DNA from 2 places in the Pelomonas lactea genome. Region 2 is predicted to be linked to the other one. Evidence: riboswitches for the same ligand, from Rfam matches in the RefSeq annotation. Region 2 holds a riboswitch; the other holds the start of a gene.
What was found. Region 2 has a riboswitch for S-adenosylhomocysteine ahead of ahcY (adenosylhomocysteinase). Riboswitches for the same ligand answer to the same signal wherever they lie in the genome.
Positions count from the first base shown of each region.

Region 1 (7,781 bases), on a different contig from region 2:
GCTTCCGGCATGTGACGACCGTGGAGCGCGTCATCGGCTTCAAGCGCGGCACCGGCGGCACCGGCGGCGTCAGCTATCTGCGCAAGATGCTGGACGTGGTGCTGTTCCCGGAGCTGTGGGCATTACGAACGGAGCTTTGAGCGCCCAAACCTAAAATCCGCCCACCGCTCCAGTTGAAAAGGTCCGCCACCATGGACACCCGCACCTCCGAGACCCGCCTGCGCATTGAGCGCCTGCGTGATGCCCTGACCGCCGCCGGCGCCCATGCCGTACTGGTGCCCTCCGCCGACCCGCATCTCTCCGAGTACCTGCCCGGCCGCTGGCAGGGCCGGGAGTGGCTGTCGGGCTTCACCGGCTCGGTGGGCAGCCTGGTCGTCACGCGCGACCGCGCCGCGCTGTTCGCCGACAGCCGCTACTGGGCCCAGGCCGAGGCGCAGCTGGCGGGCAGCGGCATCCAGCTGGAGAAGATGGCCTCCGGCGCGTCGACGATCTACATCGACTGGATCGCCAACCAGCTGCAGCCCGGCGAAGTGCTGGCCGTGGACGGCCAGGTGTTGGGCCTGGCGCTGGCCAACGCGCTGCGCGCCGCGCTGGCGCGCAAGGGCATCACGCTGCGCACCGACCTGGACCTCGTGCAGGCCGCCTGGGACGACCGCCCCGGCCTGCCCACCGAGCCCGTCTACGAACACCTGCCGCCGCAGGCCGCCGTCAGCCGCGCCGACAAGCTGGCCCGCGTGCGCACCGCGATGGCCGGCATCGGCGCGACACACCACCTCGTGTCCACCGTCGACGACGTGGCCTGGCTGCTGAACCTGCGCGGCAGCGACGTGGAGTGCAACCCCGTCTTCATCGCCCACCTGCTGCTCGATGCGGCCGGCGGCCGCCTCTTCATCGCCGATGGCAAGGTGCCGGCCGATGTGGCCGCACGCCTGGCCGCCGACGGCATTCAGCTCGCGCCCTACGACGCGGCGCGCCCGGCGCTGGCCGCGCTGCCCGCCGGCGCCACGCTGCTGGTGGACCCGCGCCGCGTGACGCTGGGCCTGCGCGAGGCCACCGCGGCGGGCGTCAAGGTCGTCGAGCAAATCAACCCCAGCACGCTGCTGAAGAGCCGCAAGACGCCGGCCGAGGCGGTGTTCATCCGCGACGCCATGGCCGAGGACGGCGCGGCGATGTGCGAGTTCTATGCCGAGTTCGAGGCCTCGCTGGCGCGTGGCGAGCGCTGGAGCGAGCTGGATGTCGACGCGAAGCTGTCGGCCCGACGCCGCCAGCGCAAGGGCTTCGTCGGCCTGAGCTTCAGCACCATCGCCGGCTGGCAGGCCAACGGCGCCCTGCCCCACTACCGCGCGCTGCCCGAGTCGTTCGCGTTCATCGACGGCGACGGCCTGCTGCTGATCGACTCCGGCGGCCAGTACCTTGGCGGCACGACGGACATTACCCGCGTGTGGCCCATCGGCAGCGTCAGCGCCGCGCAGAAGCGCGACTACACGCTGGTGCTGAAGGGCACCATCGCGCTGTCGCGCACCCGCTTCCCGCGTGGCACGCTGAGCCCCATGCTGGATTCGATAGCCCGCGCGCCGCTGTGGGAGCATGGCCTGGACTACGGCCACGGCACCGGCCACGGCGTCGGCTATTTCATGAACGTGCACGAAGGCCCGCAGAGCATCAGCAAGGCCATCGCGGAGCCGGCCATGGCCATGGAGCCCGGCATGATCACGTCCATCGAGCCGGGCCTGTACCGGCCGGGCCAGTGGGGCGTGCGCATCGAGAACCTGGTGCTCAACGTCGCCGTCGAGACGCCGGAGAACAACGCCTTCGGCGAGATGCTCGAATTCGAGACGCTCACGCTGTGCCCCATCGCCACCGACTGCATTGACCGCAGCCTCCTGCGTGCCGACGAGATCGCGTGGCTGAACGGCTACCACGCCACCGTGCGCGAACGCCTGCAGCCGCTGGTGAGCGGCCCGGCGCTGGCCTGGCTGCTGGCCCGGACCGAACCGCTGTGAAGGCGCTGGCCGCGCTGCTGCTCGTGGCGGCCGGCGCGGCCACGGCGCAGGCCGCGCCGGCGCGTTACGACGGCCTGTGCGACGCCTCCGCCGCGGTGGCGCTGGACGAGCGCCATTTCATCGTCGCCGACGACGAGCACAACCGGCTCACCGTCTACCGGCAGGGCCACGCGAAGCGCGTCGGCGAGGTGGACCTGGACAAGTTCCTCGGCGCGAAGAAGGAGTCCGACCTCGAAGGCGCCGCGCAGCGCGGCGACCGCATCTACTGGATCAGCTCGCATGCCCGCAACAGCCGCGGCGAGTTGCGCGAGGACCGGCACCGCTTCTTCGCCACCGACATCCGCGGCGACACGGTGGCACCGGCCGGCAAGCCGTACACCCGGCTGCTGGATGACCTGCTGGCCGCGCCGTCGCTGGCCCCGCTGAAGCTCGCGGACGCCGCCGCGCGGGCCGCCGAGGCGGACGGCGGCTTCAACATCGAGGGCCTGGCCACCGCAGCCGACGGCAGCCTGCTGATCGGGCTGCGCAACCCGATCCCGCAGGGCCGGGCGCTGCTGATCCCGCTGCTGAACCCGGCCGAGCTGGTTGACGGGCGCGGGCCGGCGCGGTTCGGTGCCGTCATCCGGCTGGACCTGGGCGGCCGCGGCGTGCGCTCCATCGAACGCGTCGGCAACGCCTACCTGATTGCCGCCGGCCCGCCGGCCGACGACGGCACGTTCGCACTGTTCCGCTGGAGCGGCCAGGCCGGCGACGCGCCCACGCCCGTGAAGGCCGACCTGGGCTCGCTGCGCCCCGAGGCGCTGTTCGCCTGGCCCGACGGGCGGGTCACGCTGCTCAGCGACGACGGCGGCGTGATGGTCGGCAAGAAGGCCTGCAAGGACGCGGACAAGGGCAAGCGCGCCTTCCGCGCGCTGGACCTCAGGCCTTGACCGGCAGCACGGGGTAGCGCCACACCAGCGCCGCGCTGGCGAGCAGCTGTACCAGCACGCCGCAGAACACCGGTACCGCGCTGTCCGCGTCGCCGAGGAAGGGCGCGACGACCTGCGTGCCCAGCGCGCCGGCCGCCAGCAACGCCAGCACCAGCAGCGCCGTCGCGCGGCCCATCTGCGCGGGCGGCACGGTCAGCGCGTCGACAAACGTGGCCGGCCCGCGGATGGCGAGCGCGCCGCAGAAGCACATCCAGTAGGCCGCCACGACGGCATAGGGCGGCGCCCCGGAAACCCACGCGGTCAGCAGCGCCAGCGCGCAGGCCACCACCTGCACCGTGCTGCCCAGCTTCACCGCGCGCGCATGGCCCAGCCGCTTGGCCACCCGGCCGGACTGCGACGCGCCCAGCATGAACGACCCGACGCCCAGCACCTGCAGCAGCGCAAACGCGTTGCCGCCCAGGCCCAGCGTGTGCTGCAACAGCTGCGGGGCGCTGGCCAGGAAGGTCAGCAGCGCGCCGATGCACAGCGCATGCGACAGCGCCAGCCGCACGTAGTGGCGATTGCGCAGGATGCCCGCGTAGCTGGCGTCATGGGCCAGGTCCAGGCCAGGCAGCTGGCGCGGCGCGATCCGGACGACCCACGGCAGCACCAGCAGCGACAGCGCCGCCAGCACCCAGAAGGTGCCGCGCCAGTCCGTCACCTGCAGCAGCAGCACGCCCAGCACCGGCCCGGCCGCCGGCACGATGGCCTCGACCATGGAGATGGCGGCGATGCCGCGCACGACGTCGGCATCGCCCAGCGTCGCGCGCACGACCGTGGGCGCCACGACAGTGGCCGCCGCCGCGGCCACGCCCTGCAACAGGCGCAATAACAGCAGCATCTCGATGCCCGGCGCCAGCGCGCAGCCCAGGCTGGTGACGGTCAGCAGCGCCAGGCCGATCTGCAGGCTGCGGCGCGGGCCGAGGCGGTTCAGCAGCTCGCCCCACAGCAGCTGCGCGCCGGCCAGGCCGGCGAGGTAGACCGCGACGGTGGCCTGCGCCAGCGACACGCTGATGCCCAGGCCGGTCTGCAGCGCGGGCACGGCGGGCAGGTAGAGGTCCATCGCGGCCATGCTGACGCCGGTGACGAAGGCCAGCGGCAGGATGGTGCGTATGGACGCGGAAGATGACGAAGACACGGACAACCCTTTTCACAAAGGGCGCCCTTGATCCATCGTCCGCGCCGAGCGTGGCGGAGGGCTCACCTCCGTCGCAGCACCCCTCGGCGGGACGGCGCCGAAGCACGGCGCGGTGCGAATTCTAGGAGGCGTCCCGGCGCGGGCCGTTCGTCACAGGAAGCGCACCTTGCAGCGCACGCCGGCCGGGATGTCGCCGCCCGGGTTGGGCAGCTCCAGCCGCACGCCGAACGAGCCGCTGGCGGAGTCCATCACGCGGTCCACCACCTTCACCTGCGCCTGCCAGCTGCCCTTGAGCGGCGCCTCGGGCGTGATCTCGGCCGGGCGGCCGGCCTTGATCTGGCCCAGCACCGACACCGGCAGCACCACCTCCACGCGCAGCGGGTTCGTCTGCGCCATCTTCAGGATGGGCCGCGAGCCCTCGCCGGTGAAGGCCAGCTCGCCAGGGTTCTGCAGCCGGTCGGTGACGACGCCGCTGAACGGCGCCTTCAGCGCGCGCTGCTTCAGCACGGCGTCCAGCCGGCGCGACTCGATGCCGGCCAGGCGGCGGTTGTCCACCGCCAGCGCCAGCTCGGCCTCGGCGACGCGCAGCTCGGCCTGCGCCTCGTCGCGGTCCTGCGCGGTGATGTAGTGCTGCTCGCGCAGGTCCTCGCGGCGGCGGAACTTCTCGCGCGCGTAGTCGGCGCGGGCCCGGGCCACGCGCAGCTCGGCCTCGGACTCGGCACGCTGCTGCGCGCCGGCCAGCGCCTCGCGCTCGACGCTGCCGTCCAGCAGCACCAGCGTATCGCCCGCCTTCACCGCGCTGCCGCGCTCGACGAGGATCCTGTCGATGAGCGCGTTCGTGGGGCTGCGGATCTCGATGCGCTGGTTGGGCTCGATGAGGCAGTCGTAGCCGGCCGGCGCGGCGGGCGCCGCGGGCTTGGTCGATTGCGCCAGCGCGGCGGCGGGCAGCAGCAGGAACGGAAGCAATCTCATATCTGGTTTCCGGCGAATCCGAGCAGATTGTCGAGTTGGCGGTCGGCCTTGAGCGTGCGGCGGCGCATGGCCGCGTGCAGCCGGCCGGCATGGCCTTGCGCGGCGCGGCGCAGCAGCGCCAGCGCCCAGCCGGGCAGTTCGTCGCGGCCGGCAAAGAGGCGGCCCAGCAGCGCCTGCAGCGTGGCGGCATGGGCGGTGAAGATCTCGTCGTCCAGCGCCACGATGGCCAGCGCGACGCCGGGGTCGCCCTGGCGGGCGCCGCGGCCGACGAGCTGGCGGTCGATGCGCGCGGAGTCGTGGAACTCGGTCAGCAGCACGGCGAGGCCGCCTTTCTCGCGCACGCGGTCGTCGAGGTGGATGTCGGTGCCGCGGCCGGCCATGTTGGTGGCCACCGTCACCGCGCCGGGCTCGCCGGCGCTGGCGACGATGTCGGCTTCCTCCTGGTCCTGCCGCGCGTTCAGCACCCGGTGGACCTGACGCGGCCCCAGTTCGTCCGAGAGCGCGACGGAGGCCTTCACCGAGCGCGTGCCGACCAACACTGGCCGGCCGGCCGCCAGCTGCTGCGCGATGGCCTCGCGCACCGCCGCCCATTTGGCCGCCTGCGTGCGCACGAGGCGCGGTGGGTGCGTGATGCGCTGGTCGGGCTTGTGCGTGGGCAGCCGCACGACATCGAGTCGGTAGACCTGGTTCAGCTCCGGCGCCACCTCGGCGGCCGTGCCGGTCATGCCGGCCAGGCGCAGGTAGCGGCAGAAGAAGCGCTGGAAGGTGATGCGCGCCAGCGTGCGCGCAGGCTCGGTCAGGTCCAGCCCTTCCTTGGCCTCGATCATCTGGTGCAGCCCGCCCTCCCAGCTGCGGCCCTCCAGCACGCGGCCGGTGTACTCGTCGACGATCTGCACGGTGCCGTCGATGACGACGTAATGCTGGTCGCGGTGGAACAGGTGCAGCGCGCGCAGCGCCTGGCCGACGAGATGCTCGCGGCCGCGCGCGACGCCCCAGATGCCGCCGAGGCCTTCCGCTGCCTCGCGCACCGCGGGCAGCCCGGCGGCCTCGAAATGCAGGCTGTGGCGGGCGGCGTCGATGCCGAAGTGCTCGCCGAGCTTCAACGTCGCGGCGATCCTGAGCGCCTGCTGGTAGTCGGTGGCATCCGGCGGCTTGCCCTGCTTCTCGGACAGGATCAGCGGCGTGCGTGCCTCGTCGATGAGGATGGAGTCGGCTTCGTCGACGATGGCGAAGTGCAGGCCGCGCAGCAACAACGGCTGCGGCAGCCGCCCGTGCAGCAGGCGCGCCTGCATCTGCGCCGGGCTGACGCGGCCGCCGGCTGACACGCGGTCGCGCAGGTAGTCGAACACCAGGCTCTGGTTGGTGCAGTAGGTGATGGGCCGCTGGTAGGCCACGCGCTTGGCCTCGTGCTCCAGCGTGGCCCAGACGACGCCGGCCGTCATGCCGAAGAAGCCGAACAGCGGCTGCATCAGCTCGCAGTCGCGGCGGGCGAGGTAGTCGTTGACGGTGACGACATGGGTGGGCAGCCCGGCAGCGCCGGCGATGGCGGCGGCCAGGCCGGCGGTGAGCGTCTTGCCTTCGCCGGTCTGCATTTCGGCCAGGCGCCCTTCGAGCAGCACGGCGGCGCCCATCAGCTGGGTGTCGAAAGGCCGCTTGTTGAGCGCGCGGCGGGCGCCTTCGCGAACGAGGGCCATCACTTCGGCAAGGCCTTGCGCCTTGCCGGCCTGCACGGCGGCAGGCGCGGCCCGGAACAGGCGGCGGCGCAGTTCGTCGTCGGTCTGCTGCTGGATCTCTTGTTCCAGCTCGCCGGCGGCTTGCGCCATCTTGCGAAGCGTGGGTACGGCGGGGATGAGGCGGCGCTTCAGCCGCCAGAGGACACCGCGGGCAAAGCGGTCGTGCACGGGCTCGTCGACGTCGCGGCGCTCGGGGAAGATGCCGTGGGCGAGGGATTCGCCGATGTCCAGAGGGAGGGTGGCGGCTGTGCTCATGCGTGACTGCTCGTTGCCGCGTGAGTACCGTGCCGGGAATTCGCCCCGGCGGGCGACCTACTTTCTTGTGTCGACAAGAAAGTAGGCAAAGAAACGCCCCCCGACCGCACCGCCCTCGCTGCGCTCGGGTGCCCGAGCAACACAAGCCCCGAAGCCCCACGCCGAACTCGCGCCGCTACGCTCTGCTCAAACAATCGTCGTGAGTCAGTTGTCGAGGCGAGCTGCGCTCGCGGGCTTCGGGTCTTGCGTTGCTCGGCGGTGCTCAAGGGGGCAACCCGAGCAGCCGGCGCCAGCCGGCTTGCGGGCCTGGCTGTTGGCTGTCGGGCTGTTGGGGTTCGGCTGTTCATTCACCCCCCTTTTAGCGACGCCGAGGAGCACAGCGGCTTGCAACCGCGCGCGCAGCGCGCATCAAGCACTGACTCCGCGCAGCTGTCTGACCGGAGCGTAGCGAAGGGAGTTCTGCGCGGGGTTGCAAGCCGCGAGCACCGCAGGGCACCCCGAAGCGCAGCGCAGGGGCGTCGCGGTCGGGGGCGACTTTTTGCCTTCTTTTTTGGTCGCTCAAAAAGAAGGTCGCCCGCCGGGGCGACGTCCCGGCTGGGCCTGGGCGACAAGTCAAAGCACCGAGAAGCCAGCCCCGCACTCATAGCTGGAAATGCGACAGGAACAGCCGCCGCAGCCCTTCCCACGCCCTCACCGCCACCGGCTCGGCCGG
Region 1 covers NZ_JBIGHX010000002.1:123,141-130,921, reverse strand. The annotation lists gene kynA (tryptophan 2,3-dioxygenase) at 1-140, shown strand, start outside; gene ACG04Q_RS04970 (M24 family metallopeptidase) at 192-2,003, shown strand; gene ACG04Q_RS04965 (DUF3616 domain-containing protein) at 2,000-2,932, shown strand; gene ACG04Q_RS04960 (MFS transporter) at 2,922-4,109, opposite strand; S-adenosyl-L-homocysteine riboswitch at 4,122-4,200, opposite strand; gene ACG04Q_RS04955 (efflux RND transporter periplasmic adaptor subunit) at 4,260-5,081, opposite strand; gene ACG04Q_RS04950 (preprotein translocase subunit SecA) at 5,078-7,069, opposite strand; gene ACG04Q_RS04945 (hypothetical protein) at 7,710-7,781, opposite strand, start outside.
Region 1: linked by a shared signal. The riboswitch ahead of ACG04Q_RS04960 (MFS transporter) and the one ahead of ahcY (adenosylhomocysteinase) in region 2 are both predicted to bind S-adenosylhomocysteine.

Region 2 (7,781 bases):
ATCAGGTCGTCGGCTGGGCAAATGCCGGCGTGAAGGGCGGCGAGTTGAAGGTCGAGTGCGGCTACGTGGCCGGCAGGGCGCCACGGGATGCCGCGTTCAAGGACGCGCTGGCGGAAGAGATCGACCGCCTGCACGTCTTCCTGGGGCTCGGCGGCTGATGCTGCTCGACGTCGGCCCGCTGCGCCGCAACCTCGCCTTCCGCCGCCTCTTCGCCAGCCAGTTCATCTCCGGGCTGGGCACCATGGTCAGCTATGTGGCCGTGCCGTGGCAGCTGTACGAGCTGACGCATTCCAACGCCCAGGTGGGCCTGCTGGGCCTGGTGCAGCTGATCCCCGTCGTCGCCTGCGGCCTGCTGGGCGGCGCGGTGGCAGACCGGGTGGACCGCAAGCGGCTGCTGATCGGCTCCGAGGCGCTGATGGCGCTGTGCCTGCTGGGGTTGCTGGCGAATGCGCTGGGCGCGGCACCCAGCGTGCTGGCCATCTACGCGCTGGTGGCCGTGCTGCAGGGCGCCAGCGGCTTCCACCGGCCGGCGCTGGAGGCGCTGACGCAGAAACTCGCGAGGCCCGAGGAGTTTTCGGCCGTCGCGGCGCTTTCCTCGGTGCGCGGTACGGTGGGCATGGTGGCCGGGCCCGCGCTGGCCGGGCTGCTGCTGGCGAAGTGGGGGGCCGTCGGCGCGTACGTCTTCGACGGCGTCACCTTTCTCGCCGCGCTGTTCTTCATCGCGCGCATCCCGCGCGACGCGATCGGCACGGTGGACACGCCGGGCGGGCGCCCGCACCTGCTGGCCGATCTGGCCGAAGGGCTGCGTTTCGCATGGAAGCGGCCCGTGCTGATGGGCACCTACATCGTCGACATCGTCGCGATGGCGTTCGCCTTCCCGGTCGCGCTGTTCCCGGCGATGGCGGCGGCCGACGGCCGCACCGAATCGGTCGGCTGGCTGCTGTCGGCGATGTCGGTGGGCGCACTGCTGATCGGCCTGTTCAGCGGCTGGACCGGCAAGGTCAGCCGCCACGGCCGCGCCGTCGTCATCGCGGCGGCGGTGTGGGCGCTGGGCATCGTGGCGCTGGGCTTTGCGCCCGGCCTGCTGCTGGGCCTGGCCTGCCTGGCCGTGGCCGGCGCGGCGGACATGGTCAGCGGCGTGTTCCGCGGCACGATCTGGAACGAGACCATCCCGAACACGCTGCGCGGCCGGCTCGCCGGCATCGAGATGATCAGCTACCTGACCGGGCCGCTCATCGGCAACGCACGGGCCGGCTTCATGGCCGATGCCTGGGGCGTGGCGCCGGCGATCTGGGTCGGCGGCTCGATCTGCCTGGTGGGCGTCATCGCAACGGGCTTGTGCCTGCCGCGGTTCTGGGCCTACCGCAGCGCGGCCGCGTCGACCTAGACGTTGACCGCCCCCATCTGCGCTGCCGGGTAACGCGTGCCGGCGATGGCATGACGCTGCAGCAGCGCCGCAATGCGCTCGCGCCGGCCGTCGTCCAGCTGGATGCCGGCGGCCCGCGCGTTCTCGTCCAGGCGTTTGACGCTGCGCGTGCCGGGGATGGGCACGATGTCGTCGCCCCGGTCCAGCAGCCAGGCCAGTGCAAGCTGGGCGGGCGTGCAACGCCATTCCTCGGCCAGCACAGCCAGCGAATCGGCGAGCGCGAGGTTGTGGTCGAGGTTCTCGCCCTGGAAGCGCGGGTGGATGCGGCGGCGGTCGTCCGCGGCGAGCTGGTCGGCCGAACGAATGGCGCCGGTCAGGAAGCCGCGGCCCAGCGGGCTGTAGGGCACCAGCGCAATGCCCAGCTCGCGGCAGGTGGGCAGGACCTCGGCCTCGACGTCGCGGCTCCACATCGAATACTCCGTCTGCACGGCGGCGATGGGGTGCACGGCGTGCGCGCGGCGGATCGTCGCGGCCGAGGCTTCGGACAGCCCGAGGTGGCGCACCTTGCCGGCCTTCACCAACTCGGCCATCGCGCCGACGGTCTCCTCGATGGGTACGGTCTTGTCGACGCGGTGCTGGTAGTAGAGGTCGATGTGGTCCACGCCCAGCCGGTCCAGGCTCGCATCGCAGGCCTGGCGCACGTAGGCCGGGCTGCCGTCGATGCGGGTGACGGCGCCGTCCGTGCTGCGCACATGGCCGAACTTGGTGGCCAGCACGACCTCGCCGCGGCGCGCCAGCAGCAGGCGCCGCAGCAGCCGCTCATTGGCGCCGATGCCGTACATGTCCGCGGTGTCGAGAAAGTTGATGCCGATGTCCAGCGCACGGTTCAGCACCGCCAGCGACTGCTCGTCGTCCGCCGGGCCGTAGAAATCGGACATGCCCATGCAGCCCAGGCCCAGGGCAGAGACCTCGGGGCCGGTGGTGCCGAGGCGGCGGCGGGGGAAGTGGGTTTGCGTCATCACGGAACTCCTTGCGTGCATCGTCAACGGAATGGCGGCAGCTTAGGAAACGCGTGCCGCTGCCGCCCAGCACAAAGCTGGCGCATGATTGCCCGATCCTCCGCGCCCTCGGCCGGCTTCGCCCCGGAGCCACCGCTGCGTTTGCACAATCGGCCGCATGCCAACCGACGACGACCTCCAGGCCCTGCGCGCGCGCACCGTTGCGCTTGCGCTGGCGCATGCGCCTGCCGACGGGCACCACGCGACCGCCCTGCCCTGGCTGCGGCTGATCCGCGCCAGCGCGCCGGCGTTGCCGGTGCCGGCCATCTATGAACCCGGCCTGGTGCTGGTGCTGCAGGGCCGCAAGCAGGCGCGGCTGGGCGACCGCGTCGTCGACTACGACGCCATGCAGTGCCTGCTGGTGCCGGTGACGGCGCTGCCGCGCGGGCAGGTCGTGGAGGCCAGCCTCGACAAACCCTATGTCTGCCTGCGGCTGAGCTGCGAGACGCAGGCGCTGGCCGAGCTGCTGCTGGACGGCGACGCGGCCACGGACGCTGCGGGCGCCGACGCCGGCCTGCACGTCGCGCCGGTCACCGCGCCGCTGCTGGACGCCGCGCAGCGGCTGCTGCAGCTGCTGCACAGCCCGCAAGACCTCAAGACGCTGGCGCCGCTGGTGCAGCGCGAGATCTTCTACCGGGTGCTGACGGGGCCGCTGGGCCCGCGGCTGCGCGCGCTGGCGCAGGGCGACGGCATGGCACGCCGGCTCAACCGCGTCATCGAGCAGCTGACGCGCCGCTTCGCCGAGCCGCTGTCCATCGCCGAGCTGGCGGCGCTGGCGCACATGAGCCCGTCGACGCTGCATCAGCGCTTCAAGCAGCTGACCGCGCTGTCGCCGCTGCAGTTCCAGAAGTCGCTGCGGCTGCAGCACGCGCGCCGGCTGATGCTGGCCGATGGGCTGGACGCCGCGAGCGCCGCGCACCGCGTCGGCTACGAGAGCCCGTCGCAGTTCAGCCGCGAGTACCGGCGCCTGTTCGGTGCACCGCCGCGCATGGACGTGGGCCAGCTGCGCGGCGGCGGCTGAGGTGGGCCTGTGTCAGCACCGGCGCTGATACAGGCCCTGCCGGCGCCCACCACGCTGTGCCTTGGCGGACCTGCGGCCGCTGCCTATCGTGGCAAGCACTCACCGATGGACCGCCCGATGCCACCCGCCACCCTGCAACCCGCCCACTCTCCCCTGCCCCTGGCGCCCCTCCGCTGGCTTGCAGGGTGGGCGCGGTGCTGGCGGCGCGACGACGCGCCGGCACCGACGGACCTGCACGGCGTGACGGACCTCGCCGGCCTGGAGCGGCGTCTGCGCCAGCTGGAGCGCGGGCGGCCGGACCGCTTCGCGCCTCTGCCGCGCTGAAGCGTCTTGAGGTCGGCGAAGTTCGGCGCCCCGCGCGACGATTTGTTGGCACCCGGCGGCACCGGTGGATTGCCACGACACCGGGCGGGCTGGATAGAATCTGCGGCTTCCGAGGAGCGTTGCAACCTCAGCACCCCTTGAGGCCAGGCTCGGAATGTTGACCCCCTGCAACCGCGCTCACCCGCTGACCTTAGGTCGGGGTGAGGCCTGAACTCCCCCGCACCCGTCGTCAGCGGCTTCATTCCCTGAAGGAGCCGACATGACCGCCAACCTCCCCGCCCACATCGTCAAGGACCTGTCGCTGGCCGACTGGGGCCGCAAGGAAATCAAGATCGCCGAGCACGAGATGCCGGCGCTGATGGCCATCCGCAAGGAGTACGCCGCGTCGCAGCCGCTCAAGGGCGCGCGCGTCGCCGGCTCGCTGCACATGACCATCCAGACGGCCGTGCTGGTGGAGACGCTGCAGGCGCTGGGCGCCGAAGTGCGCTGGGCCAGCTGCAACATCTTCTCGACGCAGGACCACGCCGCCGCCGCGCTGGCTGCCGTCGGCACGCCCGTGTTCGCCTACAAGGGCGAGACGCTGGAAGACTACTGGGACTACACCCACCGCATCTTCGAGTTCGCCGGCAAGGGTGAGCCGGGCGAAGGCCCCAACATGATCCTGGACGACGGCGGTGACGCGACGCTGCTGATGCACCTGGGCCAGAAGGCCGAGAAGGACCTGTCCGTGCTGGCCAACCCCGGCAGCGAGGAAGAGCGCATCCTGTTCGCGGCGATCAAGAAGAAGGTCGCCGAGGACGCCACCTGGTACACCCGCAAGAGCGCCGAGATCATCGGCGTGACGGAAGAGACCACCACCGGCGTGCACCGCCTGAAGGAAATGGCCGCCAAGGGCACGCTGCTGTTCCGCGCCATCAACGTGAACGACAGCGTCACGAAGAGCAAGTTCGACAACCTCTACGGCTGCCGCGAATCGCTGGTGGACGGCATCAAGCGCGCCACCGACGTGATGGTGGCCGGCAAGATCGCCGTCGTGGCCGGCTACGGCGACGTGGGCAAGGGCTCGGCACAGGCGCTGCGCGCGCTGTCGGCCCAGGTCTGGGTGACCGAGATCGACCCCATCTGCGCGCTGCAGGCGGCGATGGAAGGCTACCGCGTCGTGACGATGGAGTACGCCGCCGACAAGGCCGACATCTTCGTGACCACGACCGGCAACAAGAACGTCATCCGCCACGAGCACATGGCCGCGATGAAGAACAACGCCATCGTCTGCAACATCGGCCACTTCGACAACGAGATCGACGTCGCGTCGCTCGAGAAGTACCAGTGGGAAGAGATCAAGCCGCAGGTCGACCACGTCATCTTCCCGGACGGCAAGCGCATCATCCTGCTGGCCAAGGGCCGCCTGGTGAACCTGGGCTGCGGCACGGGCCACCCGAGCTACGTGATGAGCTCGTCGTTCGCCAACCAGACCATCGCGCAGATCGAGCTGTTCGCGCACAAGGACAACTACAAGGTCGGCGAGGTCTACGTGCTGCCCAAGCACCTGGACGAGAAGGTCGCCCGCCTGCAGCTGACCACGCTGAACGCGCAGCTGACCGAGCTGACCGAAGAGCAGGCCGCCTACATCGGCGTGGACAAGGCCGGCCCCTACAAGCCGGACACCTACCGCTACTGATCGCCGATGCGCGCTGACCAGCTCCTCGTCGCCCAGGGCCTGGCCCCGACCCGCTCGGTGGCCCAGCGCCTCATCAGCAACGGCGCCGCTGAATGGGCCTCGCCCACCGGCTGGGCCACCCTGAAGAAGGCCGGCGAGGACCTGCCCGAGACCGCGCAGCTGCGTGTCACCGATGACGCGGAGCTGCGCTACGTGTCGCGCGGCGGGCTCAAGCTCGAAGGCGCGCTGGACCGCACGGGTTTCGACGTCTCGCACCACACGGTGCTGGACGTCGGCCAGAGCACCGGCGGCTTCACCGACTGCCTGCTGGCCCGCGGGGCGCGCCATGTCGTCGGCGTGGATGTGGGCCATGGCCAGCTGCATGCGCGGCTGCGGGCCGAACCGCACGTGACGGCGCTGGAAGGCGTGCACGTGCGCGAGCTGGGGGCGTTGCGAGCGCACGCGCCCACGGGCGGCTTCTCGCTGATCGTGGGCGACCTGAGCTTCATCTCCATGGTGGGCAGCCTGCCCGAGCTGCTGCCCTGGCTGGAGGCGCACGGCCACCTGCTGGTGCTGATCAAGCCGCAGTTCGAGCTGGGCCCGCAGGCGCTGGACAAGCGCGGCCTCGTCAAGGACGAGGCCGACTACCCCCGCCTGGAAGCCCGCGTGCGGCTGGCCTGCACGGCACTGGGCCTCCAGGTGCTGGACTACTTCGACAGCCCCATCACCGGCGGTGATGGCAACCGCGAATTCTTTCTACACGCGTCCCGATGAACACGCCCGTCTCCTTCGAATTCTTCCCGCCCAACACGCCCGTGGGCGTCGAGAAGCTCAAGACCGTCGTGCAGGAGCTGGGCGCGCTCAAGCCCCAGTACTTCAGCGTGACCTACGGCGCCGGCGGCTCCACGCGCGACAAGACGCTGTCGGCGGTGATGGACATCGCCGGCGCCGGCTTCGACGCCGCGCCGCACCTCAGCTGCGTGGGCTCCACGCGCGAGAACATCGCCGAGATCCTGGCCACCTACCGCGAGCGCGGCATCCGCCGCGTCGTCGCGCTGCGCGGCGACCTGCCCAGCGGCACGGCCACGGCGGGCGAGTTCCGCTACGCGTCGGAGCTGGTCAGCTTCATCCGCGAGACCCAGGGCAAGGACTGGCACATCGAGGTGGCCGCCTACCCCGAGACGCACCCGCAGCAGCGCTATGCCGCGCGCGACCTGCAGCACTTCGCCGACAAGATGCGCGCCGGCGCCGATGGCGCGATCACGCAATTCTTCTTCAACGCCGACGCCTACTTCCACTTCGTCGACGAGGCGCGGCGCCTGGGCGTCACGCAGCCGATCACGCCGGGCATCATGCCCTTCCACAACTACGGCCGCATTGCGCAGTTCGCGCAGCGCGACGGCATCGAGATCCCGCGCTGGGTGCAGATGAAGATGGAAGGCTTCATGGACGACGCGGCCAGCATCCGCGCGTTCGGCCTGGATGTGGTCACCAAGCTGTGCGAGCGCCTCATCGCCGGTGGCGCGCCGGGCATCCACTTCTACACGCTGAACCAGAGCGCGCTGACGCTGGCGTTGTGCCAACGCCTCGGCAAGAACAGTTGACCCCTCGCCCCGCCCGCCCCGCTGAACGCGGGCGGTCCGGTCGGTCTTGCAGACCGCGCAGCCGACGGAGCGGCTGCCCTTCGGCAGGCACGACAAGTCCTCAGGACTTGTCCTGTCCGGCCTCAGCCCCCAAGGGGACGGCGATGCTTGCCGGATCGACCGGCAAGCACATCGCCCACGGCGGGCCGGCTAGGGAGCGGCCCGTCGCTCGGCCCGCTCACAAAGCTTGATCCACCGCAAGCTGCAGCACTGACCGCCGCGCCGCCGCGCGCGACCTTGTGTTGCCTCAAATCGCGCCGGGCGTCCGGCGCGTTCAATGACTTCATCGGGACACGTCCCATTCACCAGGAGTCATTGATGAAGTTCTCCCCCGCCCTCCGCCTGGCCGCCATCGCTGCCGCCGCTGTCTTCGCCCTGCAACCCGCGCAGGCCGAGGAGGGTTCGCTGATGGTCCGCGTGCGCGCGCTGCACCTGGACTCGGCCAACAAGGACAGCACCGGCCTGGGCCTGTCCATCAACAACAAGACGTTCCCCGAGGTCGACTTCAGCTACTTCATCACGCCCAACATCGCGGCCGAGCTGATCCTGACCTACCCGCAGAAGCAGAAGCTGTACTCCAACGGCACCGAGATCGGCTCGCTCAAGCACCTGCCGCCCACGCTGACGCTGCAGTACCACTTCGCCCCCAACGCCACCTTCCGCCCCTACGTGGGCGCCGGCGTGAACTACACGAACTTCTCGTCCGTCGAGT
Region 2 covers NZ_JBIGHX010000009.1:184,572-192,352, forward strand. The annotation lists gene ACG04Q_RS21915 (DNA glycosylase AlkZ-like family protein) at 1-158, shown strand, start outside; gene ACG04Q_RS21920 (MFS transporter) at 158-1,387, shown strand; gene ACG04Q_RS21925 (aldo/keto reductase) at 1,384-2,385, opposite strand; gene ACG04Q_RS21930 (AraC family transcriptional regulator) at 2,543-3,445, shown strand; gene ACG04Q_RS21935 (hypothetical protein) at 3,563-3,769, shown strand; S-adenosyl-L-homocysteine riboswitch at 3,875-3,955, shown strand; gene ahcY (adenosylhomocysteinase) at 4,029-5,447, shown strand; gene ACG04Q_RS21945 (TlyA family RNA methyltransferase) at 5,454-6,200, shown strand; gene metF (methylenetetrahydrofolate reductase [NAD(P)H]) at 6,197-7,030, shown strand; gene ACG04Q_RS21955 (OmpW/AlkL family protein) at 7,388-7,781, shown strand, end outside.